DNA from 2 places in the Paenibacillus sp. y28 genome. Region 2 is predicted to be linked to the other one. Evidence: riboswitches for the same ligand, from Rfam matches in the RefSeq annotation. Region 2 holds a riboswitch; the other holds the start of a gene.
What was found. A riboswitch is a leader RNA that binds a small molecule or an ion and turns the genes downstream of it on or off. The one in region 2 is predicted to bind cobalamin.

Region 1: linked by a shared signal. The riboswitch ahead of WBG83_RS16950 (energy-coupling factor ABC transporter permease) and the one ahead of nrdI (class Ib ribonucleoside-diphosphate reductase assembly flavoprotein NrdI) in region 2 are both predicted to bind cobalamin.

Annotation. Positions count from the first base shown of each region.
Region 1 covers NZ_JBBBNV010000023.1:26,961-42,380, forward strand. The annotation lists gene cbiQ (cobalt ECF transporter T component CbiQ) at 1-714, opposite strand, end outside; gene WBG83_RS16945 (energy-coupling factor ABC transporter substrate-binding protein) at 711-995, opposite strand; gene WBG83_RS16950 (energy-coupling factor ABC transporter permease) at 992-1,759, opposite strand; cobalamin riboswitch at 1,930-2,120, opposite strand; gene WBG83_RS16955 (hypothetical protein) at 2,351-2,752, opposite strand; gene spoIIP (stage II sporulation protein P) at 2,832-4,076, opposite strand; gene gpr (GPR endopeptidase) at 4,246-5,274, opposite strand; gene rpsT (30S ribosomal protein S20) at 5,479-5,745, shown strand; gene WBG83_RS16975 (hypothetical protein) at 5,792-5,965, shown strand; gene holA (DNA polymerase III subunit delta) at 6,223-7,254, opposite strand; gene WBG83_RS16985 (zf-HC2 domain-containing protein) at 7,541-8,938, opposite strand; gene WBG83_RS16990 (RNA polymerase sigma factor) at 8,935-9,483, opposite strand; gene WBG83_RS16995 (IclR family transcriptional regulator) at 9,898-10,674, shown strand; gene WBG83_RS17000 (SDR family NAD(P)-dependent oxidoreductase) at 10,743-11,516, shown strand; gene WBG83_RS17005 (fumarylacetoacetate hydrolase family protein) at 11,604-12,500, shown strand; gene WBG83_RS17010 (stalk domain-containing protein) at 13,049-14,215, shown strand; gene WBG83_RS17015 (response regulator transcription factor) at 14,385-15,098, shown strand; gene WBG83_RS17020 (sensor histidine kinase) at 15,095-15,420, shown strand, end outside.
Region 2 covers NZ_JBBBNV010000019.1:75,993-91,412, forward strand. The annotation lists gene WBG83_RS15410 (S-layer homology domain-containing protein) at 1-1,189, shown strand, start outside; gene WBG83_RS22645 (LysM peptidoglycan-binding domain-containing protein) at 1,633-1,947, shown strand; gene WBG83_RS15415 (glycosyl hydrolase family 18 protein) at 1,847-2,755, shown strand; gene WBG83_RS15420 (winged helix-turn-helix transcriptional regulator) at 3,015-3,371, opposite strand; gene WBG83_RS15425 (nitroreductase family protein) at 3,552-4,151, shown strand; gene WBG83_RS15430 (nitroreductase family protein) at 4,192-4,818, shown strand; gene WBG83_RS15435 (rhamnogalacturonan lyase family protein) at 5,111-6,373, shown strand; gene WBG83_RS15440 (glycoside hydrolase family 88/105 protein) at 6,581-8,761, shown strand; gene WBG83_RS15445 (helix-turn-helix domain-containing protein) at 8,790-9,677, opposite strand; gene WBG83_RS15450 (PucR family transcriptional regulator ligand-binding domain-containing protein) at 9,946-10,200, shown strand; gene WBG83_RS15455 (PucR family transcriptional regulator) at 10,127-10,459, shown strand; gene WBG83_RS15460 (5'-deoxyadenosine deaminase) at 10,512-11,846, shown strand; gene WBG83_RS15465 (hypothetical protein) at 12,069-12,230, shown strand; cobalamin riboswitch at 12,726-12,935, shown strand; gene nrdI (class Ib ribonucleoside-diphosphate reductase assembly flavoprotein NrdI) at 13,175-13,534, shown strand; gene nrdE (class 1b ribonucleoside-diphosphate reductase subunit alpha) at 13,521-15,420, shown strand, end outside.

The DNA of each region.
Region 1 (15,420 bases), on a different contig from region 2:
CCCCTTCGGCTCGTACGGTGCCATCCGGATGTCGCCTGTGAAGCCCCTGGCCATTAAGCCGAAGGACAAGCCCCGGTACCGCTGCATCGTCTTGCCGAATATTCGCACAATAAGCAGCGCCGTATCGTTCAGCCTGCCTTTAAACCCGGCTTGGCCGCCCCGGGCCCGCTGGGCCGTATACATATCCCTCGCCGTCTGCGACAGCAGGAATATAAAGCGGTACATAATCAGCATCAGCTCCAGCAGCAGCGGCGGCAGCTTCAGCTTGCCCATCACTTGAAACAGATCCGGCATCGGCGTTGTCAGCGTAACGAAGAACATACAGGACAGGCAGGCCGCAATCCGGACAAGCAGCGTCAGCGCAGTCTCCAGCCCGGACTCCGTAACATAAGCCGTCCAGCCGCCTGCGGTGTACTGAATCAGCAGGGAAGCCCCGTCCGCGGCCTGCCCGGCCGGAGTCAGCTGCACAAGCAGCGCCGGCAGACTGGCCATATAGAACAAGCAGGAGCTTCCCAGAAGCATCAAATAAAACCGCGCCGGGATACGGGCATATCCGATAATCCAGAGGGACATCCATGCGCCAATCGCCAGCTGCACCACCGGGTGCGCCGCATAAGCCAGCACAAACAACAGCGCTGCGAGCCCGCTTTTCCACAAAGGAGAAACGGCTCGCAGCTTGTTGGTGTACGATATCGTATCGATGCGCTGCATCATTGGGGCTTCGTTTTGCCCGATCTGCCTCTGAACAGCCCCAGCACGTAGCCGATAAAGCCGGCCCCAAGCGCCGCCTGCAGCGCAAACAGCATACTTTCCGTCTCCGACGGCAGCTCAAAAAAGGGCGAAAACCACGGCTCATAGGACGGATGAAGCGTCTGAATCATTTCCTCCGCAGCGCCGTCGGCCCCGCCGAATTCCGCATCCACCAGCAGCAGCGGCAGCACCGCCAGCAGGATAACCCCGAGAAGAATCAGCACATTTTGGGTGCTTCGTTTCATGATTGATCGGCCCCTTTCATTTTGCGCTGCAGCAGCGACAATTCCTGTGTGCTGAAGGATTGCAGCCAGTTCCAGATCAGGACCGTCAGCAGCCCTTCACTAATCGCCAGCGGAATCTGCGTAATCGCGAAGATGCCGCCAAACTTGGCAAAGGATGCCGCAAAGCCGCCCACCTCAGCAGGAAAAGCAAGCGCAAGCTGAACCGAGGTCACAACGTAAGTGGACAAATCCGCGAGCATCGCCGCCGCAAAAATCGCAAGAAGCTGCTTGCCCGTAGCTTTCATCAGCGTTTTATATACAAAGAAGCCGGCCACAGGACCCGCGACCGCCATAGAAAATGCATTGGCGCCCAGCGTGGTCACTCCGCCATGGGCGAGCAGCACCGCTTGGAACAGCAGAACGATGGAGCCGAGCACGCTCATCGGCAGCGGACCGAACATCACAGCTCCAAGCCCGGTTCCGGTCGGATGCGAGCTGCTGCCGGTAACCGACGGAATTTTCAGCGCGGACAACACAAACGTGAAGGCGCCTGCCAGCCCGAGCATCATTTTGAGCTCCGGCGTTTCCTTTGTAATTCTAGCGATCGCGCGCAAGCCGAGAATAAAAAACGGGATAAAGACGACCCACCAAAAAATCGCCCAGCCTACCGGAAGAAAGCCTTCCATAATATGCATGGCGCGGGCGGACTGCGGCTCGTTCAGCATGAAGTACAGGGTGAAGCCTGAAACGAGCAGCAGCGTGTGCATTGCTTTTTTCAATGACATGCTCTAACCTCCTGAATGAATAAAAATGACTGCGGCATAGACAGGCGGGACATAGCAAAAAACCAATCCGCGGCTTGGATTGGTTCAGGATACGCACAAATAGAAGACGGCCCCATCCTTCGTAGATGGCCGCTTCATGCTTGTACACCTCTCCTTTTCCGCGAAGGCACGTGGGTGCTTCAAACCAGGTAGGTCTCCTGACTTGTGGATCAGCGCTATGCTTCGTCTTCCCCGGGCTTTCCCCGAGTGACCATGTTAAAAAGCAAGCTCCCCAATTACAGTGGCGGGACCGTTCGGGATTCTCACCCGATTCCCTGTTACCCCTTGCCTAAGCAAGGGCACCTGATTTGTTGTCCATATTTAAGTATTGAAGAATAAGTTCCTGCACATGCTTAATGCTTACATGCCCAATTGAAACATAAAGCCTGTCAAAATTCAAGAACCAATTCGGCCTCCGCCTGCTGAAGCCGGGCATGTGGAATGCGGTGAAGTGACGGGCGATGCGGATGTAGTCCGGCCTTGCCCGAGCGGATAAAAGCAGCACGCTGCCGCAGCATGTCCCGGGTACATCAAAAACATGCCCGCACGATGTTACAGCAGCCCTTCCAGCCAGGACACAACGAGCCGCACTCCGTGATAGGCTGCCATTTGCAGCAGCTCGCCAATCTTGTTCGTGATGCGGTTAATGAGCGGGTCCTCGGTCACTCTGGGGCGGGCGGAGGATGCCGCATCGGACTTCGAATCGGCTGCCTTGGCTTTCCCCTGCTCTGCCGCCTTTGTTCGCCCTGCTCCGGCCTGCTCCCCTGCTGCGGTCCGGACGGCAGCCGCCTGGGCCCCGCCTGAGCGGGCATCCAAAGCTCCGGTACTGCCCGCCGCTGCGGGCAGCGGTCCGTGAATACGCTCGGTGCCTCGTGAAGCCAGCTCCACACCGAAAGCGATGCCAAAGGCCAGCAGCAGCACTGCGCCGGCGAACCGCCAATAAAACCTGCTCATAGGATGTACCCTCCATCATAGGACGCTATATACCATTTGTTCACAACTGGACCATGCCGCTCGGAATCTCCACCAAAAGCTACCGCTTTGCCGCGCCATCCCCCGGGGCGGACACCTTCCGGGCGTTCCGGTACAGCTCGGCAATCACTTCGGCCAGCACATCGGCAGTCCGGTTCATTTCCTCCATCGTGCTGTACGGCCCGCCCACTTCTATCAGAATGCTGTTTGGCGACATCGACTGGTTGTACTCCGCATTCCCGTTAGACGCTTTCCCGTAAATTCCCTTCGAGATGCCGGGGTGCGTCTCCTCCAGCCGCTTGTGAAGCTGGGACGCGAATTCAGAGTTTTTCTCCCAATTCGGATTTCGTTTGCCGACCACAAAATATACCTGGGCATAATCCTTGCCGTCAATATGAACCGTCGTCTGTTTACGTCCAAGCGAGTCACGATGAAGATCAAACACCATCTGCAGGTCCGGATGCTGGGCAAAAGCCTCCTTCACCGTTTTGTAGGAGTAGGCGTAGGATTTGGCGTAATTGAACCCTTTTTCCAGCGTCGGATAGTCTGCATCCGAATGCAAGGTTCCAATTCCGAGCTCGTTCAGCTTGTCGCTCAGCCGCTTGCCGACCTGTGTTACGTTGATTTTCGGATCGAAGGCCAAATCCGGGCTCGTAATCCCCTGATCCTTCAGCTCCGGCAGGAAGGATTCCCGGTTGTGGGAGTGGTAGATAAAAATGGCAGGCCCCTTGCCAGCCTCCGCCGCTCCGGGCTTGGACGTGGCTTCCCCGGCCTGGGCTCCTGCCGCGTCTACTGCCGTTGCCCTGCCGTTAATTTCCGCTGTTGCCGTCGGCGGAAGCCCTTCCGGCTGCAGCACCTGCGAGGGCGGCGTATAGTCAGCGGGGTCCTCCCCCATCACCGTGCCTTTGCCCGGATACAGCAGCACGGAGCTGTCCGATCGCAGGCCGGTCATTTCGCCTGCCAGCCAGCTTTTGGGGTCACCCGGCCGCATGCCGGTGGACAGCTGCAGCAGGAAGTGCGCCGTATTGCGGAAGGAAAACACCGATGCTTCGGGCGCCTGTCCCAAATGAGGCACCTCCATCGCCAAAATATCCATAAACATGCGGCTGGACATCACCGCCGCCATCCCCTGCATCGACGGCATCCGTTTCTCCGGGATTTGCCGCTGCAGCACCCCGGCCATGCCCAGAACCGTCATAAACATCATCGTTCCCGCTGTCACCGTGACGAACAAGCGCAGCAGCTTGGTCATCTCGCCAAGCCGGAACCCGTCATGTGCCGCATCGTCATTCTCGAACCATTTCATAGGCTATCCTCCGCCGTTTGTGTCGTAAAGTAGAGCAGCATTCTATCTAGTTCTACTCTATGAACTTGCGGAGTTCGCTAGAACAGCTATAGAGAAAAAAGAGGCCAAGCCCGCTCCCGGCCGGGAGCGCTTGACCATTCGGTTTCACTATACGCTGCGCGAGTAGCGTCTAATGGGTATAGGCCGCCACGTTATCCTGATCCACGGCCTGATGAAGGGCCGCATTCAATCCGCTGGCAATGATGTTGGCCATATCCTCAATGAACTGATCGATATCCTTGGGCGTCACCAGCAAATCATGCCCGAGCGGGTCAAGCACCTCTTTGACCATCCCCAGCCGCTCCTGCTCCGACATGCCATCCAGTAAACCGAGAATGGCGCCGGTATTTTGCGTATGCTGCTGCAAATGCCGCTTCATCAGATCAATCGTGCTGCCCACGATCGTGGAAGCGTACACCACGGTAGGCACGCCAATCGCAATAACAGGCACGCCCAGCGCCTGCAGCGTTAGCCCCTTGCGCTTGTTTCCAACCCCTGAGCCCGGATGGATGCCCGTGTCGGCAATCTGAATGGTCGTGTTGACACGCTCCAGCGCCTTGGAAGCCAGGGCATCGATGGCGATGACCAAATCCGGCTTCGTCCGATCCACAATGCCCTGTACGATTTCACTGGTCTCAATCCCCGTCGTTCCCAGCACTCCCGGCGCAACGGCGCTTACCTGACGGTAGCCGTCGGAAACCTGATCCGGCATCAGCTCGAAGTAGTGGCGGGTAACCATCACATTCTCCACCACCATCGGCCCCAGCGCATCGGGGGTTACATTCCAGTTGCCCAGCCCGATAATAAGCACCTTGGCATCCGCCTTCGTTCCGATTCTTTCCAGAAACGACGAGAATTCCTGCGCCAGCCGGGTGGCGACCCGATCCTGCAAATCGCTATCCTTGATGCGCAGGCCCGGCACCTCGATCGTAATATAGCGGCCCATCAGCTTCCCGATCGCGCGCGCTCCCTCTTCATCCTTCACATGGAGACGGGTAATCAGAATGCCGTCCTCTTCGGATGTCTCACTGTCAACGCCCGGCAGCTGGTTTGGCATTGCATTCCCGGGCATACCCGCCTTGCTGCGGGATGCCACCGCCATATCGCGCGCTTCCAGCGCCAAATCGGTACGCACGGAGTACATCGTTAAATCCGTCATTGCTCGCTCCCCTTTTCAACTGAAATGGTCAGACTTGGCGAATCGTTCGTCTTCCCGTATTGTGCCAAAAAAGGGGGGCCGCTATTCCAAGGCTTATCCGCCGAAACAAAAGGTTTCCGGTATTGCATTTTGGTAGGGCGCATGTTAGAATATTTAAAGTTGTCGTAAGACCGTGTATGTACTTGCTAGTAGGAGGTGAATGCAATGCCAAACATTAAATCCGCGATTAAACGGACGAAAACGAACGAATCCCGTCGTCTTCGTAACGCTTCGCAGAAATCCGCGCTCCGTACGGCCGTGAAGTCGTTCGAAACAGCAGCAGGCTCCGGTAACCTTGAGTCCGCAAAAGAAGCCCTCGTGCTTGCTTCCAAGAAGCTGGATAAAGCCGCAACCAAAGGGCTTATTCATAAAAACGCTGCTGCTCGCAAAAAATCCCGCTTGGCGAAACAGCTGAACGGACTTCAAGCGTAAGCAGAAGCCTTTACATGCTTTAAACTTACAATCAAGGGGCTGTTCCATGATAGCAGATTATTCTGTTGTCGGGACGGCCTTTTTGGCGTTCATGGATTCACGGCTTGAGTGGTCGACCGACCGCCGTCATGCAGCGAAACACAATGACGCATCCGTTACAGGAACCGGAACCACAGCTGGGGTCTGGATTAGCCATAACAAGCGGCCGACCGGACGCTAATGCAGTTCATGCAGTTCATGCAGTTCATACAGTCATGCAGTTCATGCAGTTCATACAGTCATACAGTCATACAGTCATGCGTCATGCAATAATGCAGCCAAACCGTCATGCAGCGCAGCTTGAAATGTGTTTATCAAATCATACAAACATCCCCGTACAAGGCCAGCCTTGGAGCTGACCTTGCCGGGGATGTTGTGCTTAAACCACGCGATGCATGACCTGATTAGAATGCCATGATTCAAATCAGTCTGCTCGCCTCAGCGTCCAGCTTCCGGAGCCAGACGAAGCAGAAACAGCTCCAGCCCGAGCACCTTGTCCATAGTGCCCGTTTTCATCTTGTAATCCAGCTCCGCCAGCTGGGACAAAATGCTGCTGAGCCGTGCGCCGTCATAGCGCTTGCCCTGCTCCGCGGCCAGCTTCACCGCATAAGGGTGCAGGCTGAGATAGCCCGCGATTTGCTGCGGCGCGAACCCTTGTCGCCCATATTCCTTCACCTGCAAAATAATGCGAAACTGGCGGGCGATCAGCAGCAATATTTTAATCGGCTCCTCCTTTTGCTTCAGCAGGTCGTAAAATATCGCAAACGCCCGCTCCAGCTTCAGTTGAACGATGTTTTCAATAAGGAGAAACACGTTTTGCTCCGTACCCGGTACGACCAAGCGCCGCACATCCTCAGCCCCTACCGTGCCCCCAGGACCGGCAAAGGTTGCCAGCTTGCGGATTTCTCCCGCAACCGACTGCAGGCTTCCTCCCGTGTACAGCAGCAGCTCTTCTCCCGCGCCCGGGCCGAGCTGCACCTGCTCCTTCTCCGCCTGCCGCGCCACCCACTGGCGCAGCTCCTCCTCGGTCATCGGCAGGAACGGAATAAGCACATCCTTTTCCTTTAGCAGCTTGACGATTTTTTTGCGCTCGTCCAGCTTCTCCGCCTCCACCGTCAGAACGAGCACCGCAAAATCACTCGGATGCACCATATACTGCTGAAGCTTGTCCACCGGATGCTCCAGCTTTCCTTGATCCTTGGCACCGGTCAAGAATAGGGCGTTTTTGGCTACAATCAGCTTGCGCGGCACAATAAAGGGCGGCTCCTGAGCCTCATCGATTGCCGATTCCAGGCTTGCTTCGGTCAAATCCAGCTTCGCCAGGGCGAAATCCTGATGCCCCGGCTCAATCAGCTTCGCTGTCAGCTCCGCGATAAACTCATCGAGCAAATATTTTTCCGTTCCGTAGCATACATAAATAGGCTGAATGCGGCCTTGTCTTAATTCCCGCTTCGCCAGCCGGTAATCCATCCCCGGCACCTCCCAGCTCGTCGTACTTGCGCTCTATTCTTGTTTATCATAGTTTACAGATTTCGTCCAGAAAACAATCCGCTAGCCGGCCTAAGCCCCCTTGATGATATAAAAAAACAAAGGGATCACGACACAGCGATCGCCCGCCTTGCCGTCATCCCTTTGCCCCAGCACATCATCTATATAAACACCCGGCACAGGCCCCAGGATTCCCCGCGCCGCATGGTTATACGACTTTGCTATACTATACGCCGGAAGCGTGCCATTGGTGCACAAAATCCGCGTTTTAGCCCGGTTTAACTGTCTCTGTTTTCTTGACTAGATCCATGCTGATGAGCTGCTTGACCTCCCCGCTGACCACTTGGTAGGTCAGTTGGGTTTCGCTGTCCCAGGACAGCAGGGTCAGCTTGTCGGTCGCCTTCCATTGTCTTGGCGATGTATACAAGACCTCACCGCTGCCGATTTTCTTCACGACAATCCGCTGATCCTGAACGACTGCAAGCAGTGTCCCGTCCTTGGAGGACAGCTCCATGCCCGCCGCTTCATAGACAAAGCTTTGCGCCTTATAGCTGTAATCCTTGGAGGCCAGCCCGCGCGAGTCTGCCGCCGGAGCGCTTTCCTCGGCCCCCGGAGCAGCAGGTGTCGATGCCGCAGCCGACTGGTCCGCATTCGACGTTTGGCTCTCCGGCATCGGCGCAGGCTCCGCCAGCTTCTTGGACGCGTCGCCGCTCGTATCCGGCTGCGAAGCCGGCTGCGGCGTGGCGGACGGCGCCGTCACCGTCTCGCGGGGCGCCGGCTGCGAAGCCGGCTCGGAGGCGCTGGCCGCCGGCAATTTCGCTTGCGGCTGCTTCGCTTCCGGCGCCGGCTGCTCCGCTCCGCTCCCAGCCTGGATTGGAGCCGGCTCGTTGGCACTGGCCGCCCCCGCGCCCGGCGCTGCCTGCGCTTCACTCTCAGCCGCACTCTGCTTCGCAGCCGCAAGCTCATCCTGCTTGGCGGCGGAAGCTGCCTCCGTGCCCACAGCCTCACCGGCCCCGCTACCGGCCTGCTTATCTTGGGCTGCGGTGCTTCCTGCCTCCCCAGATGAACCCGATGAGCTGAATTGAGGAGACATCTCGGCGACTTCCTTCTCATCCAGGCCAAGCCCGCCGCTGCTCGTCAGTACAATAACCCCGAACAAGGCAGCAGCGGCCAGCGCACCGCCCCATGCCGCGCCGCCTCGCATCCAGCCTTTCCGTTTGACAGGCTCCAGCTGCGCCGCAGCCCCCGGGCCCCGGCTGGACTTGCCGCCTTCCACTGCGGCAAGCCGCTCACCGCCGCTTGTCTTCAACACTTTGCTTGCCGAAGCTTCCGTCACAGAGCCCGCAGCCTCCTGCGTTCCCCACTCCTTGGCGGCCAAAGCAATGAATTGCTCCGCACCGTGCTCCACGTTTTCCTCAAGACCCCGGCCCTGCTCACGCAGACGGTCAAGCTCATCCAGCCGCGGCAAAAGCGCGTCAACCAGTGAAAATGGCGGCTCCACCTTCGGCAGGCTCACCAGCCCGCTGTGAAGCTGCTGCATTCGGCGAAACATGGCGGCACAATCGGGGCACTGCTCCAGGTGGGCCGTTAAAGCCAGTTTCTCGGCATCGCTCAGATCGCCGTCCAGCTCACGCTGCATCAATTCCACCACCTCTTCACAAATCATCCCCGTACACCACCCTTCTGATAATCTTGTAATAAGTTCTGAAGCTGCGCCCGGGCCCGGAACAAATACGATTTTACCGTGTTCAAGGGCAGTCCCAGCGATTCTGCGATTTCATTATAGGATAAGTCTTGCAAATACCTCAGCACCACAACAATCCGGTGATGATCGGGCAGCTTGCCGATTGCCTCTTCGATATCTTTGGCCAGGTACACCGAGGCGACTTCTTTTTCCACATCACTCGGACCGGTAAACACCAGGTTGTGTTCCTCAATGGAAACGGCTGATTTTTTGCGTCGGAACATATCGATACATATATTGGTGACGATTCGCTGCACCCACGTTTTAAAAAGCGCTTTTTCTTCATAGGTGTGGATTTTCGTATAAATACGAATGAGTGCCTCCTGCGAAGCGTCCTTCGCATCCTGTTCGTTGCCGAGCATATAATACGCCGTTCGGTACACATGTCCTTCCACTTCACGCAGCAGGGCTATCAGAGCGTCGCGATCGCCGGATTGGGCAGCTTTAATCAATTCCAAGGCTACCACTAGGATCCCCCTCTCGTGCAATTTCCAGACGCAGCCGCGTCCGAAAAAGTTGCAAAACTTTTATTGTAAATCGAAATATCCGCTTTACCCCAAGCACGTCAGCAGGCAGGCCGGGCCATAGTAAATCCAAGCGGGGCGAAAAATAGCCTGATCGCTCCGAGAGAGCCTCCCTTTCTCCCTTTCATCGGGCTTAGGCCTGGTTCCGCTTATCTATCAGTCTGTCTACTCTAGTTTACCACACCCCGCAGCGCGGTGAACAAGATCCGATCCGCCATCATTTATATACGGAGGACCCGTGCAAAAAGTTTTGACCAAACGCGAGAAATCATGGTAAAATTTATTTTATAAACTTGGTTTATTATAATAAACCATCATACTGAAATTACCTTGTTTTTATAGAAGAAAGGAAGCCTGATGGAACCAGACAACAAGCCGTCCGCAGAAAAAAAATATTGGGTTCCCGCGCTTGAGCGCGCGGACAGCATCCTCCGGTTAATCCGTGCCGAGCCCTCCGCCCTGAAGCTGATGGACTTGTCCAAGCGGCTGGACATTAACAAGAGCTCCATGTTCTCCCTTCTGCACACGCTGGAAGCACTGCAATGGGTAACCCGGCTGCCCGGGGATACCTATGCCATCGGGCCCGGCATCGGCCAATTCGGCAGCGCGTATCTGCAGCAGTTCGACCTCAGCAGGGCTTTTCAGCAGGAGGCGGCGGCCTCCCGCACACGAATCGGCGAAACCGTGCAGCTGGCTTGCCTGGATGGGCGGGATATTCTATACCTGGCCAAAATGGAAGCCCCTTCTCCGGTCCGGCTCGCTTCAGATCCGGGGATGCGGCTGCCTGCCTACGCTACGGCAATGGGCAAGGCGCTTCTGGCCGAGCTGGAGGATGCAGAGGTTCTCCGGCTGTACCCGGAGAGCGGGCTCGCGCAGCTTACCCCCCGGACAGTGCCGGACGCTGCCGCCCTGCTGGCCGAGCTGGCCCGCATACGCAAGGAAGGCCTGGCCTATGACGATCAGGAGGCCGTTATCGGCTTTTGCTGCGTCGGGGCCGCCGTTTATGATGCATCCGGACGGGCTGCCGCAGCAGTCAGCTTCTCAATGCCCGCCCATCAATGGGCGGTCAAGCAGGAGCAGGCGACCGAGGAGCTGCGCGGGCTTGCCCGGCGCTTATCCCCCGGCTCGTCTTAACCCGGCGTGTCCGCCGGATATCGCGCAGCCCGGGATACTATATTTAACCTCAAAGGGGAAATGAAATCATGCGGTTATCGAACAAAATCGTGCTCATTACCGGATCTGGCTCCGGGATTGGCAAAAGCACCGCCCTGCTGTTTGCAAAGGAAGGCGCTTCTGTCATCGTCAACGATCTGCAGGCGGATCGGGGAGAAGAAACCGTTCAGGAAATTCGGCAGGCCGGAGGTGAAGCCATCTTCCTCCAGGCTGACGTTACGAAGCCCGAGGATGTGGAGAAGCTGGTGCGCGAAGCGCTGGCCCACTACGGCCGGATCGACGTGCTGTTCAACAATGCGGGCATCAGCGGAGTCGGCATGCTGCATGAGGTAGAGCCTGAGGCATGGGACAAGGTAATGAACGTCAATATTCGCGGGGTTTATCTGCCGAGCAAATACGTGCTGCCCCATATGATGGAGCAGCGCAGCGGCAGCATCATTAATATGTCCTCCTGCATCGCCGAAATCGGCCTGGCCCGCCGGGCTTCCTACGCGGCAACCAAAGGCGCCATCCTGTCGCTGACCAAATCGATGCAGGTCGATTACGCGCCGTACGGCATCCGTGTCAACGCACTGCTGCCGGGCACCATTTTGACCCCGTTCGTCGAGAATTATTTGCGCACCTCCTACGACGATCCCGAAGCTGCAATCGCTTCCCTGAAAACGCGCCAGCTGTCCGGCGATCTAGGCCGTCCGGACGATGTGGCGCAGGCCGCCCTGTTCCTGGCTTCCGACGACGCCAAGTTCATGATGGGATCGCCGCTTTATATTGACGGAGGCGTCGTCTTCGGCAAAAACGCTTGATTTTCCGGGCACGGATCGGCTCTTGTTCGGAGCTTGTCCGAGCCATTTACCTGCATTTATTTCATACTAAAGGAGCGGACTTCATTTATGAAACTCGTTACATTTCAGACAAACGGCGGTCAGCGCCTCGGACTCGTGACAGAGAAGGGCGTTCTGGATATTGCAGCGGCAGCTCAGGCCTTCCCGGGCTCGGCAGTGCCGCTGAACGTAATGGACGTTATTGCCCAAGGCGCGCCGGCGCAATCTGCACTGCTCGCACTGGCGGACAAGGCGCTCACGGCTGGAGAGCAATCGCTGTTTCTGGCGGAAGAAGGCCTTGATTATGCGCCATGCGTCACCGAGCCGAAAAAAATGATTTGCGTCGGCCTGAACTACCGCAAGCACGCCGAGGAAACGAATGCGCCCATTCCGTCATACCCGATTTTGTTCAACAAGTTCCACAATACCTTGACCGGGCACGGAAAGGATGTGCCGCTGCCGAAAGTATCTCAGGAGGTCGACTATGAAGCGGAGCTGGTCATCGTAATCGGCAAGGAAGCCAAATACGTCAGCAAGGAAAACGCGCTGGATTATGTGTTTGGCTACTGCAACGTAAACGACCTGTCCGCCCGCGATTTGCAGCTGCGGACGCCGCAGTGGATGCTTGGCAAAATTTGCGACAGCTTCAGCCCGCTTGGCCCGTATCTGGTTACGGCCGATGAAGTCGGCAACCCGAACGAGCTGTCGATTCGCTGCATCGTCAATGGCGAAGTCCGCCAAAGCTCCAACACATCGGACATGATTTTCCGCTGCGATGAAATTGTCAGCTACATCTCCCAGCACCTGACGCTTGTACCGGGAGACATCATTTTGACCGGGACGCCGGAAGGTGTCGTGCTTGGCTATCCGCCGGAGAAGCGTGTCTACCTGCAGCCGGGGGATGTCGTCACCATTGAGATTGAAAAGCTCGGCTCCATTACGAACCGGATGGTTGCGGAAGCGTAAACGGCTTGTCCGGCTTCCCGGAATTTTCGTTCTTCCTCCGCATATCATCTGATTCAACATCATCTTTTTATTTAAAGCTCCTCAGCCCCCCGCAGCAGCGGGCGGCTGTTTTTTTGTTACGAATGCCAGGCTGCTGCGCCGGACGTGCAGTAAAGCAATCCCGGTGTGTTTACAGCCGGACATGGGTTTTTTCTGCATTTTGCGGCCCTTGAGTCCTGCCTCTCGATCCTGCAATTGTCTCCTTCAAGCCTCCTGAGCATATCTGCTTGAGCTGCTGCATACCGGAGTGGGCAGTACAGCACATTCCCGCTTGGTTATGCTGCTTTGGCCTTATTTTTATATGCTGTATTCCTGCCGTCCCCCATCCTTCGTCAGGCTCCGGCAGCATTCGATATTTTACCGCCGATTGCCCCTCACATGCTAGCCGCCTCGGACACTTCCGCTTACGTTACACGACTTCCCTTTCCTTGACGAAGCACGGAAGCGGGGGTAACATGGAGGTACAGGCGAGAAATAGTTGGAATATTTCAAAAAAGGAGCGTGATCCGATGCACATCCAACCATGGATGGTTCGTCTTGTGCTGATCTGCTTTTTATTGTTCTTCCATCCCGCCCTGCACGCAGAAGAAGCGGCTCCCGCTTCCGAGCCCGTCACTTTTGCCGACGCTGCTTTGGAGCAAGCCGTTCGGGGGCAGCTGCAGCTGGCTGACGGCCCGGTAACCATCCGGCATATGAACAGCCTGCTTTCCTTGAGCCTGGATACCCGTATCAGCGACCTTGGCGGTCTGGAGCATGCGGCGAACCTGCGCAGCTTGTCTGTCGATGCCGCCCCCGTTCAGGACTTTACCCCTATCGCCAGCCTGTCTAATTTGGAAACGCTCTCAATCCAGCATACCTCCTTAGCCGACCTCAGCTTCGCCTCGGGTCTGGGCAAGCTTCAAGTCCTGCTTGTGCCGGATAATGAGCTTCGTGATCTCAGCCCGCTGGCCGGACTGCCGGATCTGCTGACGTGTGATCTTACAGGCAACCGCATTCAGAGCCTGGAGCCGTTAAGCCATACGCCTCGACTAACCTTTCTGCTGGCCAGTCATAATGAGATTGAGGATTTGCGCCCTCTCGCTCCGCTGCCCTTCCTGAGCCAGGTGGAGCTAGGCTTCAACCGGATTCAAGATCCTTCTCCCCTGCGCCGCCTGTCCCAATTGACGATACTGGATGTCCAAAACAACGAAATTGAAGATATGTCCGTCCTCCAGGGCTTCCCCTCGCTGTATGAGGCCAAGGTGCGAAATAATCCCGTGAATGCCGATTCGCTGCAGCTGATTGGGCGCATGAAGCAAGAAGGGGAGGTGAAGCTGGATACGGATGCCATTACAGTGTATGTTAACGGAGAGGTACAGCCATATCCGTTTGAGCCGTTGCTGCAGGACGATGTTACGCTGGTGCCGATGCGGGCTATTTTTGAGAAGCTGGGGGCTTCCGTCGCCTGGGATGATACAACCCGGACTGTCACCGCCCGCAAACAGACGAAGCAAATCGTCATTCAGGCCGGCTCCGAAACAGCGGCAGTCAACGGCACCCCGTTGCAAATGGGCACGGCGCCAATCATTGCCCATGATACACTGATGGTGCCGCTCCGTTTTGTCAGTGAAGCGCTCGGCGCTGAGGTGGAATGGATTGCCCCGTCGCAACAGATTCGAATACGACTGGATTATTAACATATCCAAGTGCTGACACAGGCGGAAAGCGCCTGTGTTTTTTTGCCGCTCCCGGCCCGGCATCGTCGCCCAAGGGAAGCTTCAAACGCGGCTCCTTTTTTAACAAATGCTGCCGCAGTTTAGCTCGAATTAAGGATCATTTGATACAATAGGCCGTGGAGGGGATTCCATGCTGAACGCTACAATATTGCTCGTTGATGATGAAAAAGCGATTGTTCAACTGCTGGAAATGGTGCTCCGCAAAGAAGGCTTCCGGCGTATATATGCAGCCCATACCGCGCGGGAGGCGCTGCAAAAGCTGGAGGAGCACGGGGCCGATGTCATTTTGCTGGATGTGATGCTGCCGGACCAGACGGGCTTCGAGCTGTGTCCCAAAATCCGGGAAATTTCGGCTGCGCATATCATTTATTTGACGGCGCGGACGTCCGATTTGGATATATTGACCGGCTTTGCCATCGGCGGGGATGATTACGTCACCAAGCCGTTTAACCCGCTTGAAATTTCGGCCAGAATCAAAGCCCGTCTGCGGCGGGGCGTCCAATTCCCGGCTGCACGGGGCGAAGAGCCGCGAGCCCGCTATGACTACGGCCGGTTTTCGCTTGACGAATACGGGGGCGAGCTTCTCGTTGAGGGCCAGCCGGTGCCTTGTCCGGCGCTGGCTTATCAGCTGCTGCTGTTTTTGTGCCGGAACCCGAATGTCGTATTTTCCAAAGCGCAGCTGTACGAAGCGGTATGGGGAATCGAGGGTATGGGCGATGACAATACGGTGATGGTGCATATCCGCAAAATCCGGGAGCGCATCGAGGCCGATCCGAGCATGCCCCAATATTTGCTTACCGTACGGGGTCTCGGCTACAAGCTGGTCAAGGAAAAAACGTTATGATTCGGATCCGCAGAAGACTCATTTTTCATTTTACATACCAGTTTTTTTTCCAGTGGGTATTCGTTCTGATGGTTCTGCTTACAGGGCTGTTTCTTCTTATTCAGCTGATAAACAAGGAAGAGATTCAGAAAAACTTCACGGCCGGAGCCCTGGAATCGATGGTGCTGGAGGCCGATGCACGTCAGGGGAGCATTGCGCTTCCCTCTCACTGGACGGAGCAATTGACGGAACGGGGCTACTGGCTGCAGGTAGTGAACAGCGAAGGACGTGTGGTGTATTCGCTCAATGTGCCCGAAGGCCTAAAAACAGTCTATGGCGCGCC
Region 2 (15,420 bases):
CCCGGCGCCAAGCCAAGCGGAAAATCCGGATATTCAAACGGTTATGGCAGGACCGGATTTTACCGGGGACTGGAGGTTGCTGTATACCGATCCGAAACAGGTTATGGCTGATTTGGAGCAGGCTTTGGTGCGCGTCAAACAGCGAAAGCCGCCTGAGCTGCTTACTCCGACGGAGGAATGCGCGCGGGACGAGAACATGTGCGGGTATGCCATCTCTTTGGAGCAAGGCAGCATCGATAAGGTTTTGAAGATGCTGAAGAAGGCGATTGATCCGATTAACAAGCTGCAGCAAGCGCGGACAAGCTCATCCGGCCGCATGGTATACGAGGCTGCCAGCCGGGGACTGCTGACCGGAACCGGGACGGGCGAGCTGTCACTGGAGGCTCCTGCGACGCGGGCGCAAGCCGTGACCTTTGTCAACCGTGTGCTGGCCTTTAACGCAGGGCAGCGGTTCACAACAGACAAGTATACGGTAGGTGCTGCCGAAATTATGTGGCACAGGACCAACATGCTGACCATGCTCCCGCGTTATTTCGGCAAAGCAGAGGAAGAATTCCGCGATGATCTGCTTGTAGCTGAAGCGGATCAAGGGAATGCCCGCTGCGAGACGGAGAAATTCATCGTCATTGACCTGGATAACCCGGATGACCCGAACCGGTCTTTTATACCTGAGGATGCCCGTTGGACGGTTTCCGATGACCGTAACGAGCGTGACATTCAGGATTCCGCCTATGCAGTTATTGCAATGAACCGGCTGACTATCCGCCAAATGCCGGAAGGCTTCGCCCATATATGGGGCTGCAGCATTCAAATGACTCCTGTAAAGGATCAAACAGGTGAACTGCAGGGTGCGGGCAAGCTTGACCAAATGGCCTATTTGCGGCGGAATATAACGTACAAGCCGAACGGCGAGTTTCTTGATCTCAGCTATGCGCAGGAAGGAATCAACAAATACGGAGAAATCCGAACCGTTGCTGAGAGCGATGGGGGAGCGAAATTAGTCGGCAGCCTGCGGGAATTCGATACCCGGTATGTAACAGGCTTCCTGATTCCCAAGGGGGATTTAAGCCCGGACGATTTCAACGGAAGACCGGCGAATATTACACTGTATTTCACAGGGCTCACCGATTACGGGCAAGGCGCAAACTACGTATACCGCTCTTATGTGGGTCCTTCCATTCATCAATAGGCAGCTGCAGAGCAGCTGAAATCACGCGTCAAATCATAAGGACACCAGGCTAGAAGAGCCGGGGTCCACCATCTACTGAAGGTAGCAGGCATCCGCCTCGCTGCATTCCTGCAAAAGCAGGCACATAAAAAGGCTGGACGGAAAACTTTAGGTTTTCTCGCCCAGCCTTTTTATTTCAGGGACTTATTGGACAGCCCCTGTCTCATGCTGCGTAATATGGTTCACTTGACGACGGCAGTCAGGCGGGGCTTGCCGTTTATGCGCCGTTACATGCACACACGGGGAGCTCTAACCATGAGGAAGAAGTATAAGAAAAGTGGTGATATGATTAGGCGCTGAATAAGTATGAACTATCGCTGTGTTTACGGGTTGAACCGGAACAGACGGCCCCGATGCTTCAAAAAGGTCGTACTCGCCGTTAAAGACAATAAAGGAGGGGCGTTATGATTACGTATGTGGTCCAGGCAAGGGATTCTCTATACTCGATTGCTCTGCGGTTCGGCACGACCGTAGAAGCAATTATGCAAGCGAACAGGCTCACATCGCCGGCGCTTTATATCGGCCAGCCGCTTTCAATACCGGTATCCGGTCCCGTTGAATATGTGGTTCAGGCCGGAGATTCGCTGTATACCATTTCCCGAAAATTGAATGCCACGATTGAGGCTAAACCGCAGCGACCCGACCCGCGTCGAGAATTTCCCCGCCACCTTCAGCGAAGCGTATATGAAGGAAATCGTGAATTTCGGCCATCGTCATAATGTAAAAATGCTGCCTACCGTCCACAATTTGCTGTATGAGCGCGGGAATCAACATGTGAACAAGGATGTCGTCCGCGGAATGCTGGCGACGCCGGAGACGCGCCGGGCGTTCATTCAAAGCATGGTACAGCTCATCCAGCAGTACGAATTTGACGGGGTAAATATGGATTTCGAGGATGTGTACTATGAGGATCGGGAGAAGCTGAATGATTTCTACCGGGAGCTGGGCCGGGAGATGCGAAGCCGGGGATGGTTTTTCTCCGTCGATACGCCGTCCCGGACCTCGGATCAGCCGACGAATCCATTCTCGGCTCCATTTAACTACGCCGTCATCGGAGAAGCTGCCGACCAGGTGGTTCTGATGCTGTACAATGAGCACGGCTGGCCGGGCAGCGGACCGGGGCCGGTCGTCTCCAGCGGCTGGATGGGTAGCGTGGTGAACTATGCCTTGACCAAGATGCCCGCCAGCAAAATTTTGGCGGCGGTTTCGGTATTCGGGTTCGATTTTAATTTGACCACAGGCCGCAATACGTATGTTACCTACAGCATGGCGATGGACCGGGCGAAGCAGTACGGAGTCAAGGTTGTATTCGATGAGAAGACCCAGACGCCGATGTTCAGCTATACCGACGCAGAAGGGAATCAGCACGAGGTATGGTTTGAGAACGCGGACAGCATCCGGGCCAAGATGCAGCAGGCCCACAGGCTCGGTATCCGGGGTCTGGCCTTATGGCGTCTCGGCATGGAGGACCCGGCCATTTGGCAGGTGCTGCAGAATGAGTTTGTCATTAGCAAGTTAGTGGATTAAGGGATATTCGGCTTACGCTTTTGCAAACGCATCTAAGCCTGACCCCCCTCCCGGAGAAAGCTTCTGAGGCTTCACCAAGCTCTTCTGCGGGGAATCGTTGCCGGTTGGATGGTTGCCTTGCGGTTTACAGCTTTGATTTGGTGTTACACCCGAGCGCGCTGTCGTCGTGGCGGCCTTCGTGAATAATAGGGCATCATGCGATAGCGTACTGCAGCGCCAAGACCATCGAAGTGGAAGGCCGAAGCTAGAGACAGGGCGGTCAGGAGGTGGAGGATTCTGCTGCTGCCTTGCCCTGCGTCTTGCGCTGCAAATGGGCGGTTCCCCAGTTGTGCAGGGAATCCAGCACCGGCATGAGGCTGCGGCCGTACTCGGTGATGGAATATTCGACTTTGGGCGGAATTTGCGGGTAAATGACCCGTTCTATAATGTCTTCCTCTTCCAGCTCGCGCAGCTGGGCGGTTAAGGTTTTGGTCGTAATGCCGGGCAGCGTGCGCTTCAGCTCGTTAAATCGGAAGGTTCCTTGAAACAGGAGGCGCATAATAATAATCGGCTTCCATTTACCCACAATGATATGAAGCGTGTCCTCGACCTTGCACAGCTCCGGATTTTTGTCCACGGAACACTCTCCTCCTTAAGGTATCCTTCAGGATACTTTATATCTTGAAAGAGCGTACTTTCACAATGAATTTCTATGGTTCATAATAGCATAGTAACCTGTTACGAATAAAGTTACTGATGTCTATGTGCTGCTGATTTTGGTGGAAACGGCCCTACAAACATAGTGGAGGCGATTAGAATGAGCAAAGATTTTTTAACCGCATTAAAGGAAAGACGCACGTATTATGGAATAAGTAAAGAGCCGGTAGTATCTGATGAGCGCATTCAGGAGCTGGCGGGGGAAGCGGTGCTGCATACGCCGTCCTCCTTTAACTCCCAAAGCGCCCGGGTTGTCGTTTTGCTCGGCGAGCAGCATAACAAGGTGTGGGACATCACAACCGAGGTTCTGAGAGGGATAGTGCCTGCCGAGAGCTTCGAGCCGACCAGGAAAAAAATGGACAGCTTCCGTGCCGGATACGGCACCGTCCTGTTTTTTGAAGACCAGAAGGTCGTTTCGTCCCTTCAGCAAAATTTCGCGGCATATGCGGAGAACTTCCCGATTTGGTCCAACCAATCCTCCGCGATGCTGCAGCTGGCTGTATGGACCCTGCTGGAGCAAGAGGGCTTCGGCGCTTCCCTGCAGCATTACAACCCGATTATCGATGCGAAGGTGCAGGCGGAGTGGAGCCTTCCTGCCGATTGGAAGCTGATTGCGCAAATGCCGTTTGGCAAACCGACAGCAGCGCCAGGGGAGAAAGCGTTCCAGCCGCTTGAAGAGCGTTTGAAGGTATTTAAATAAGAGTTCATTGGTGCAGCAATGGCGAAAAGGAGAACACCTTATGGGAGATTTCATTTCTGTGGCTAAATCCCGGAGATCCGTCAATAAATTTTTGACCGGCATCGAAATACCGAATCAGGATCTGGACGACATTTTTCAAATTGTCAAATTCGCCCCGTCCGCGTTTAACCTGCAGCATACCCACTATCTGGTTCTGAAGGATCAGAACAAAATCGAGCAGGTGTACGAAGCCTCCGGGCAGTACAAGGTCAAGACGGCATCAGCCGTTATCGTTGTGCTCGGAGATCTGGAAGCGTACCGGCAGGTTGGGCATATCCATGAGGGGCTTTTGAATCTCGGTGTTATGAGCCAGCAGGAATTCGACATGACCGTTGAAATGGTCACTCAGATGTATGAAGACAGAGGAGACGTCTTCAAGCGGGATGAGGCAATCCGTAATGCGAGCTTGTCGGCGATGCAGTTTATGCTGACTGCCAAGGAGAAGGGCTGGGACACTTGCCCGATGATCGGCTATGACGCCGAGAAGCTCCAGCAGCTTCTGAGCATTCCCGGCCGGTATGTGCCGGTCATGCTGATTGCCATCGGCAAGGAGGATTCTTCCAGCCAGCGGCCGCGAGGCTACCGCAAGCCGGTTGGCGAATTCGTCAGCTTTAATACGATGCCATAGCAAGTAAAAAGCAGAACAGCAAAAGCAACAGCCGTGCCGGAGGGCATGGCTGTTTGCGTTTTTCGGGGCAACATTCAGATGGCATTGCACACTGGACCGTGCTGTGTTCCGCACATCGGGCGAAGTACCCATGCTCCTGTTTATAAATGAAGAAGGCCGAATCGAATAGAGGGAGAGAATGCTCCTGCAGGTCTCGCAGCGGAATCGGTCAAAAAAACGGCAGAATCCGCTCTGTTTACCCGTTTACATTTGTTTTATGATGGCTGTAATTGCTCATAAGGAGGCATAACGCATGGTTGAGCGTACAGAGCAGGCGGTGCTGCTGGGGATTGTGGATATTCACAAGGCCGGGCTGCGCACCAAGATGCTGCTGGGTGATGTGGACGGGGATGGCCGGATGGAGCTGCTGCTGGCGCAGCCTGACGGCGGCATCGACGACCGTTACGTCCCCCACCAGGTGCAGTGTATGACTGTGTTTGACTTGCAGGGGAATTTGCTGTGGCAGGTAGGAACGCCAGACCCGAATGCAGGCGGTCCGGGCTCTGATTATCCGGTACAGCTGTATGATATTGATGGAGACGGACAGCTGGAAGTGCTGTGTGTGATGGACAAACAGTTTCGTATCTATAGCGGGCGGAGCGGGGAGCTGAAGAAATCGTATCCGCTGCCTGATCCTTTGGCGCATGACTGTATTATTATCGCCAATTTGCGCGGGCTGGAGCGGCCGCAGGATATTATTTTGAAGGACCGGTACCGGAGGCTGTGGGCGCTGGATAACGAAATGAACGTCCTATGGACCTATACGGGCAATCCCGGGCATTTTCCGTGGGTCTACGATATCGACGGAGACGGATGCGATGAAGTGATGGCCGGCTACGACATGCTCGACCATGACGGAACGAAGCTGTGGTCGTGCAAGGACCTCGATGACCATGCCGATTGCATCTGGATTGGCGATGTGAACGGGGACGGGGAGCCGGAAGTGGTGGTGGGCGGCAGCGTTACTGTGATGTACAGCCTGCAGGGCTCGGAGCTGTGGCGCTACGATGGCTCCATTGAATCGCAGCATGTTGCGCTCGGCAGGTTCCGCACGGATATGCCGGGCTTGCAAATCGCGGGTCTGGACCGTATTGAGCGCGGGGACAACGATAGCGGGAGCGGCAGGGACGGAATGTTTCTGCTGGATTCCGAAGGCCGGGAAGTATGGAAGGAACAGCGTGTTACGGGCGGATGGCTGACCATGATCGAGCCGCTGCGGGGCTGGGAGCCGCACGGGCCGGACTACATTCTCGCTTATCGGCGCGGTGGTGGCGTCACGCCAGCTCTGTATGACGGACATAGGAGAGAAGCGGTTCGCTTTCCGGTGGACGGCTACGTCGTACATGCGGATTTGCTCGGCACCGGCCGGGAGCAGGTCATCGTCTACACCCAGGACAAAGCTTATATTTATGCTTCGCGCCCGCTGAATTTGTCCGTCCCTGCGACGGCCAGGCCGTTACCGCAGCCGAAACGGCTGTACAGCACGACGCTTTATTTCGGCGGCGAGGTTGAATAAACGCCTGGGCCGTCCGTGTTTGGCCGCATCCTGAATCGTTTGCGATTCACACCATGAACAAATTTTATTTACATATTCATCTTAATTCATCTTGAATGAATGGAATTCACTTCAAAAAATGTTCGACATGCCGTTCTTTCATCTAACGTTTGCGAATTTCTGACTTTTCGGCTCTAGGAGCCATTCACCCATGAAAGGAGCCTGACAGTGGCCTATTTTCCCGAGCATGATTCCATAAATACGGTTATTTCCAGCACGGAAGAGGTGCTGAGCGCAATAGCAAACCGACATATCGGCGCTCATCCGAAGCATGGTCCCGTCTTCCGGGTTTTTGCCAGGGAGGGCTTTATCCGCCAGTCCGACTACCGGTATGTCATGAATGTGGAGGACAAAATTCCGGATGTGCGGGAAGGTCAGTTCGTCTATGCCTGGGCGAAGCTGTGGAGCGGCGAGGAACGGGACATGCCGCTGAGCGTCAGCTGCTTTAGTCCGCTTCACGTGTATGTCAACGGCGAGCGCCGGTTTAAATCGAACCTGAATGACGATGTGTTTCCCGATCGGAAAAATTGGTTTCATGTCCGGGTGAACCAAGGCTGGAACCACGTTGTGCTGCGGTTTCTCAAAACTGCGACAGGCTGCGGAGGGCTGTTCGGGACAGGCTCGATCAAAGGGGCGCCCTTGCATTTTTTGGCGCCGTCGGCGGAACGGTCCGGTCAGGAAGGGTGGATATTCAGCGAGCCGCTGGACGCTCCCCTATCGGAGCTTCCCGGGGAAGGGATGTCGGAAGCGGATACCGGCCTGAGGTGGTACCCGAAGCGGGAATGGGAGACGCATACGCTGGAGCAAAGCGCAGTGGAACGGTTATTCGGCAGTCCCCAGGACAGCTGCGCTGTTGCATGGACGCGGCTTCGCCGGACCGGAGGAGACGGGCTGACCGTTCAGCTGCGCGGCATGCGGCGCGGTGCCGGGGAGATCTACGTCAATGGCCGTGAGGTGTACTCCAGCACGGCGTCCGGCAGCGCCGGGGCTTTCAGCGTGCAGGCGGCTCTGAAGCCCGGCCTGAACGACATGATCATCCGGTCGCACTCTGGCGGCGGCCAGTGGGGTCTGGAGCTGGAGGATGTGCAGGGAGAAGACTCCGGCTTCGAGCTGCCGGTGCCTGTCCGCGGAGCACCGGATGCATGGCTGTATGCGGGACCATTTTCTGCTGGTATTCCTTTCCAGGCGGAGGATTTCTGCTCTATGCATACCGTGTTTAAGGACGGTAAGGACGGAACGTACTGGCAGGTGGACCTCCCTGACAGCTGGGTTCGCCCGTATTTGGAAACCGCGCTATTCGGGAAATGGAACTATCCGCTGGGCGTAACCTTGTACGGCTTGCTGCAAAGCGGTGAAGTGCTGGAGCGTCCGGATTATGTCCGCTATGTGCTGGATCATATCGAGCTGTGTACCCGCTGGGATGAATACGCCCGCTGGGATTTGCAGCAATACGGGGCGCCGGGGCTGAACCACCAGCTTGCGGCGATAGACAGTCTGGATGATTGCGGCTCCTTCGGGGCGGTAACCTTGCGGGCGATGAATCACCGGGAGCTTCGAGGCGCCGAGCCGGCCATCGAGCGGATTGCCTCCTATATCAGACACGAGCAGGATCGGCTTGCGGACGGCGCGCTTTACCGCGTCCGGGGCAGCGCCGATTTTATGGAGCGGACGATGTGGTGCGATGATTTGTATATGAGCGTGCCGTTTTTGTGCCGGTACTACGTCCGGACGGGCAATGAGGAGGCGCTCCTGGACGCGGCCAGACAGTTCAAGCTGTACAAAAGCTATTTGTTTATGCCGGATCAGTCCATTATGCACCATGTGTACGACTTTAAATTCAATAAGCCGAACACGGTGCCATGGGGCAGGGGGAACGGCTGGGTACTGTTCTCGCTGACGGAGCTCTTGACAGTTATGCCGCAGAAGCATGAGCTGCGCGGGGAGCTGCTGCAGTTTTACCGGGAGCTGTGCGGCGGCTATTTGGCGCTGCAGGGCGGCAACGGCCTGTGGCATCAGGTGCTGACCGACCCGGAATCGTATGAGGAATCGTCATGCACCTCGATGTTCATTTACGCCTTTGCCCGGGGAGTGCGGCAGGGCTGGCTGACGAACCCCGGCCCATACAGCGCTGCCGCAGCCAAGGGCTGGGACGGTCTACGGAGGCTTGCAATCGATAAGCACGGCCATATTTACGGGGTATGCCGGGGCTCGGGCTTTTCATTCAATAAGCTTTACTACAAGGATGAGCTCTCCTGGCTGCTTGACGACACGCACGGAATCGGCATCATTCTGCTGGCGGGTCTTGAAGCGCTGAAGCTGGAGCGGTTTTTGGCCGAATCCGCCGATTAAACGAAGCGGCCGCGTGCTGCAAAAGCTATCATTTTGCCGGCACAGGGCGGCGAGAGCCGATTACATCAGAAGCGGCTCCTGACGGCGAGGCCTGCTTGCGGTAGGCGGCGGGCGGACAGCCGTACATGGCGGTAAATTGGCGTGTGAAATAATAGGGGCTGCCGTAGCCCGCCGCCTCCGCGATTTCAGCCACGGACTTGTCGCTTACGGCGAGCAGCTGCTGGGCATGCTGCAGCCGGATTTTGTTCAGCATATCCATAACGGATTCGCCGGTTTGCTGCTTGAACAGATGCGCGAAGCGGGAAGGGGACAGATTGACGGCAGCAGCAAGAACAGGAACGGACAACGGCTCGTTGAATTTGTCTGATAGAAGCTGAATCGCATGACCGATACGGGAGTCCAGCCGCTGGACTCCTGTTTCGCTATGTTTATAGATAAGCAGCAGCGCTTCCTCCAGCGCGTTGGCGGACAGCTTTTCCCCGATGAAGCTTGTGTCCCGGCTGTACTTCACAAGACGGTCCAAGGCGCAGATGAAGTCGGTGTCCGGACCGTCATTGCCGATGTGTCCGCCCTTAATCCCCTTGAGCTGCTCGGGCAGCTGCAGCAGAGGCATCCATTCCTCCCGCGGTGTGAAGTGGCACCAGTAAAACTCCCAATCCCCCTGATCGTCAGCAGCATACAGATGAGGGGTTCCGGGAGTAATGACAGTAATATCTCCGGGCCTGGACTCCAGCACGTCGGTGCCGTGATGAAACAAGCCGCAGCCGGATAAGGTGTAGGTCAAATAAAAATCGCGAGTGCCTCTGGAGCGCTTCACCCGGTAGCCGAACGACCGCTTGTAACGCTCGGCGCGCAGCATGCCCGGCACTGTAGGCTGATTCTCTACGGTAAAGCTGTTCCACACCATCGGGTTCATCGTCTCGGCCCCCTTTATGAAGTAGTTTATAAGGAATATCAACACAAATCAACATAAACAGAACGAAACGGAACAGAAGCGATTGCGGATTTGAATGCACGGGAGACGTGGTATTTGTTTTGAATATAATTTTCAGAAAGTTTAAAGTTATCGTTGCTCCTGCGCTGCGGATCGTCATATAATAATGTTATAAAACATAACATATAGATAACATTGTGCATCGGATGGAGAGATTTGGCTCTTATCACGTACGGGGAGGCGGAGCGGCTTGCACATTAAGGCAATGTCAATTTACCCACTGTCGGAGGGACGGGTCATTGCAGGCAGGGCTGGCGTTATGCGGGTCGTGAAGTCCGTCAATGTCATGGATGCACCGGATATTTCCGACTGGATTGAGGCCGGGGAGCTGCTGTTTACAACCGCCTATCTGATGAAGGATGCGCCCGAGAATGCGGTCGGGCTGCTGCGCAGGCTGGATGAGCGCGGCGCGGCCGGCAACGCTGGAGACCTTCATCGAGCATGACGGGCAGATTGCGGAAGCAGCCAAGCAGCTGTACATTCAACGCAACACGGCGGCCTATCGGCTGGAGAAAATCAGCGAGCTGCTTGGTATTGATTTCAAGAAGGTCAATGATTTGCTGCGTTTGAAACTGGCTTTTCTGTTCCGTCACCGTATAGAAGGGACGGTGCATGTGGCAAAGCGTGCGTCTACAGGCGAGCCTGCCGGCGCGCGAGGGAGCGGAGAGCTGAGGTCGGCAGCCAGAATGGGCCTCGGCCGCTGACGCCCGTTCCGGGCCGCGTACGGCCAAGACGGACATCTGGAGGAGGCTTCTGATGAACAAACCATCCATATTGATTAAACACGCGCAGCTTGTAACGATGAACGCCAAGGACGAGGTGTTTACTGGCGATGTATGGATTGAAGCGGGACGTATCCAGGCGGTTGCGCCAGAGCTGAACGCTGCGGCGGACCGGGTTATCGACGCCGGCGGCAAGGTGCTGCTGCCCGGCTTTATTCAAACTCACGTGCATTTGTGCCAAACCTTGTTCCGCGGGCGGGCGGACGATATGGAGCTTCTGGACTGGCTGAAAAAACGGATTTGGCCCCTGGAGGGCGCTCACGATGAGGAGTCCGTTTTTTACTCGGCGCTGCTTGGCATCGGGGAGCTGATCCGCAGCGGCACAACGACCATTCTGGACATGGAAACGGTCCGTCACGCGGATGCCGCTTTTCGGGCTATGGCAGAGAGCGGAATTCGGGCGATTTCCGGCAAGGTGATGATGGACCGGGGCGAGGACGTGCCGGAGTCGCTTGCCGAGGATACAGACCGTTCGATGCAGGAAAGCGTCGATTTGCTGGAACGGTGGCACGGTTACGACGGCGGGCGTCTCGGCTATGCGTTCTGCCCCCGGTTTGTGCTGTCCTGCACGGAGCGGCTTTTGCTTGGAGTACGCGACCTGTCGGAGCAGTACGGGGTGCTGGTGCATACGCACGCCTCGGAGAACCGCAGCGAAATTGAGCTGGTCGAGCGGGAGCTGGGGATGCGCAATGTGGTTTATTTTGACCATATCGGCCTTGCCACGCCGCGCCTTGTTCTGGCTCACGGGGTATGGCTCGACGAGCAGGAGAAGCGGATCGTCCGGGATCGCGGGGTTAAGCTGACGCATTGTCCGGGGTCGAATTTGAAGCTGGCCTCCGGCATAGCGGAGGTGCCGGATTTGCTGACCCGCTCGATTGCTATGGGGATTGGGGCGGACGGGGCTCCCTGCAACAACACGCTCGACATGTACCAGGAGATGAAGCTGACGGCGCTGCTGCATAAGGTGAAACACGGGCCAAGGGCGATGGATGCCAAAACAGCGCTGCGGATGGCGACGATAGGCGGCGCAGAGGTGCTTGGGCTTGAGCGTGAAATCGGGAGCATTGAAGCGGGGAAAAAAGCGGACCTGCAGCTTGTGGATTTGAACGAGTTTCATGCGTACCCCGCTTATGACGCGGATGTGTATTCACGGCTCGTATACGCGGCGGGCCGCGCCGATGTGGATACGGTTCTGATTGACGGCAATATTGTAATGGAGAACAAAACGGTGCTGACGGTGGATAAAGCAGTGGTGCTGGCAGAGACGGACCGCTGCATCCGGCGGCTGCTGGAACGTATTGGAGGATAAGGAACCGCTGTTGTGAGGGGAAGCGCCGTCTATCCGGTGTGTTGTACGGCGGCAGCGCCGGAGTTTGTACCCGATGGGGGGAGCCGATATGGAATGGCATGAGCTGCTGGGGATCTGGGCCGGCAAGAAGCGGGAGGCGGTGCTGGCCCCGGGGGATTGGGGGCTGATTGACGGCTGTCCTCCCGGCCGCCGCTAAGGCCCCGGTGACATGAGCGAGGAGCGATGATCGGAGCGTCCGGATCAATTGGTTCAATCAAGCTGCTGGATCAAAGGCTGGATATGAAAACGGTGTTTACGACGGATTGTTTGCCCGCGCCATGGACGGGCGGATTGCTGAATAGGGGCTGCTCCAGCTATGGGGCGGCCATTTGGCGATCCGACTAGCGGTTCCGCTCCCCGTAGTTGTTATCACCCGCAAAGCTCCCTCTGGGCGCGCAGTGACCTTTTCCGGTGATAGAAACCGATGAACGAGTCCCTTTCTGCGGTCAAGGTACCTGAGACCCATTCATGCCGATGTGCATGTTTTGGACAAAAGCGCCGCCTATTTTTTGAATCGCTGATGACAGCGTATCCACAATCGGCCTCTGAATCCGCCAAACCCGCGCGGGATGCCGGATGGCGGCGATTTACATTTTTTGGATCGAAAAAAAGTTTGTTTTTGTGGTTTGCCGTAAAACGGAGCAGTATGGCGCATTCAGAGGATCACGTATGATTTTTAGTAGAAAAATAGGCTTTCGAACCAATTGACATGCACAAGATATTGATATAAATTATTTAAAGCAATCTACATATGGTTGTGACGGGTGCTTTTTTCACCAAATAGCGGGTTTGCGGTCCTTGTGCAAGGACACCGGCCGTTAAGAAGCTAGACTAGAAGCGGGTTTATGAGCGTGAGCGAGTGACTTCTAATCTGGAGCTATCGTGAAAAAAGCTTAATAGGGAAGTCCGGTGCAACACCGGCGCGGTCCCGCCACTGTAAGGGAGCAGATTCGGTCCAATCAGCCACTGGCGCAAGGCTTTGATGCCGGGAAGGCGGACCCATCGCAAGGTGCCCCGAGCCAGGAGACCTGCCCGCACACATTGACACACCCCTACGGTCGATAGGAAGGTGTCCGTTACGTCGGTTTACTTGTCAGGCTTGAATAAGCCCTGCCTGTATTCGGCGCATCCGGCACGCCTGTCGCTGATGCGCCTTTTTCGCTGGATAACAGTGAATTCCGCTTGCATGCACGGCATTGCTTTTTATTTCAAGAATAAACAAGACCGGCTTGCGGACAATCGGCGGAGGGTGTTCCGGGCGCAGGGGATAGGGAAAGGGAGACTACATAATGCTTATCGTTTACGATTCCAAGACAGGGAATGTAAAAAGATTCATCGGCAAGCTGAATATGCAGGCGGTGCCGATTGATCACGAAATGATTATCGACGAGCCGTTCGTGCTCGTAACGTATACAACCGGCTTCGGCCAGGCGCCGGATAAGACGCTCTCCTTCTTGAAGCGTAATCATCAGAAGCTGAAGGGGGTTTCGGCCAGCGGCAACCGCAACTGGGGCGAAGGCTTCGCCCGCAGCGCCGACCGGATCGCGGATCTGTACAGCGTCCCGGTGCTGAGCAAGTTCGAGCTGGCCGGAACAATGAAGGATGTAGAACGATTCAAACAGGAGGTGAGCGCAGTTGCGTCATATTGAACTGAACAACATGCTCATGCAGCGGACCGAGGACGGCTTTTTCCAACTGGATAAGGACCGTGAGGCCGTAGAGGCGTTCATGGAGGAAGTCCGTGAGAAGAGCATTCATTTTGCCACGACAGCCGATAAAATCCGATATATGATTGAGGAAGACTTCTACGAAAATGTGCTCGAAACCTACACGCTGGCGCAGGTAGAAGAAATTTATGGCATTACGCATGCATACCGTTTTGAATTTCCTTCGTATATGGCTGCGTCGAAGTTTTATACCGATTATGCCGTCAAAAGCAATGACCGCTCTCTTTATCTGGAGCATTATCCGGACCGGGTTGCGATTGTAGCGCTGCATCTGGCCCGTGGCGACATGGAGGCGGCCCGCGCGCTGGCCGGTTCGATGATGGAGCGCCGGCTGCAGCCGGCTACGCCGACCTTCCTGAATGCCGGGAAAAGCAGACGCGGCGAGATGGTATCGTGCTTCCTGCTGGAGCTGGACGATTCGCTCAATTCCATTAACTACGGCATTGGGACGTGTATGCAGCTTTCCAAAATCGGCGGCGGCGTTGCGGTCAACCTGTCCAAGCTGCGGGGCCGCGGCGAGCCGATCAAGGGTGTCGAAGGGGCGGCCAAGGGCATTATGCCGGTGCTGAAGCTGATGGAGGATGCATTCTCCTACGCCGACCAAATGGGCCAGCGCAAAGGCTCGGGCGCAGGGTATTACAATATTTTCGGCTGGGACGTCATGGAGTTTCTGGACAGCAAAAAAATCAATGCCGACGAGAAAACACGGCTCAAAACGCTGTCGATCGGGCTTATCGTTCCGAACAAGCTGTACACGCTGGCGGAGCGCAACGAGCCGCTGCATGTATTTGCTCCCTATTCCGTTTACAAAGCGTACGGACAGCATATGGACGACATGGACATGGATGAAATGTACGACCGCCTGCTTGCCGATGACCGGGTGAAAAAGAAAGTAGTCATGAGCGCGCGGGACATGCTGATTAAAATTGCTACCATTCAGCTGGAATCCGGCTACCCGTATATTATGAACCGCAGCAACGCCAACAAAGGGCATGCGCTGAAGGATATCGGCACAATCAAGATGTCCAACCTGTGCACGGAGATTTTCCAGCTTCAGGAAACGTCCGAGATCGGGGATTACGGCCAGTCCGATGTTATCCGCCGGGACATCAGCTGTAATCTGGCGTCGCTGAACATCGCCAACGTCATGGAGCGGAAAAAAATCCGCGAATCCGTCCATGAAGGTATGATCGCTCTCACTGCGGTGAGCGATATGACCAGCATTTCCAATGCGCCGGGTGTCGCCAAAGCGAACCGCGAGCTGCATTCGGTCGGGCTGGGCGCGATGAACCTGCACGGCTATTTGGCCAAAAACAACATCGCCTACGACAGCAGCGACGCGATTCAATTCGCCAGAGCCTTCTTTATGGCACTGAACTTCTATTCCCTGGAGAAAAGCGCCGACATCGCAGCCTCGCGCGGCATCGTCTTCGACGGCTTCGAGCAGTCCGAATACGCCAAGGGCACCTACTTTGAACGCTATGAGCGCGAAGATTACCGTCCGGTCTCGGAGAAGGCGAAGGCGTTGTTTGAAGGCATGGAGCTTCCGTCCCCGCAGGACTGGAGCGAGCTGAAAGCCAAGGTGCAGAAGCAAGGCCTGTACCACGCCTACCGGCTTGCGATTGCGCCGACGCAGAGCATCTCCTACATTCAGAATGCCACCTCCAGTGTCATGCCGATTGTAGAGCCGATTGAAACGCGGACCTACGCGAATTCAACGACGTATTATCCGATGCCTTACCTGAATCGCGACAATTTCTTCTATTATAAATCCGCCTATAATATGGATCAGTTCAAGGTCATTGATT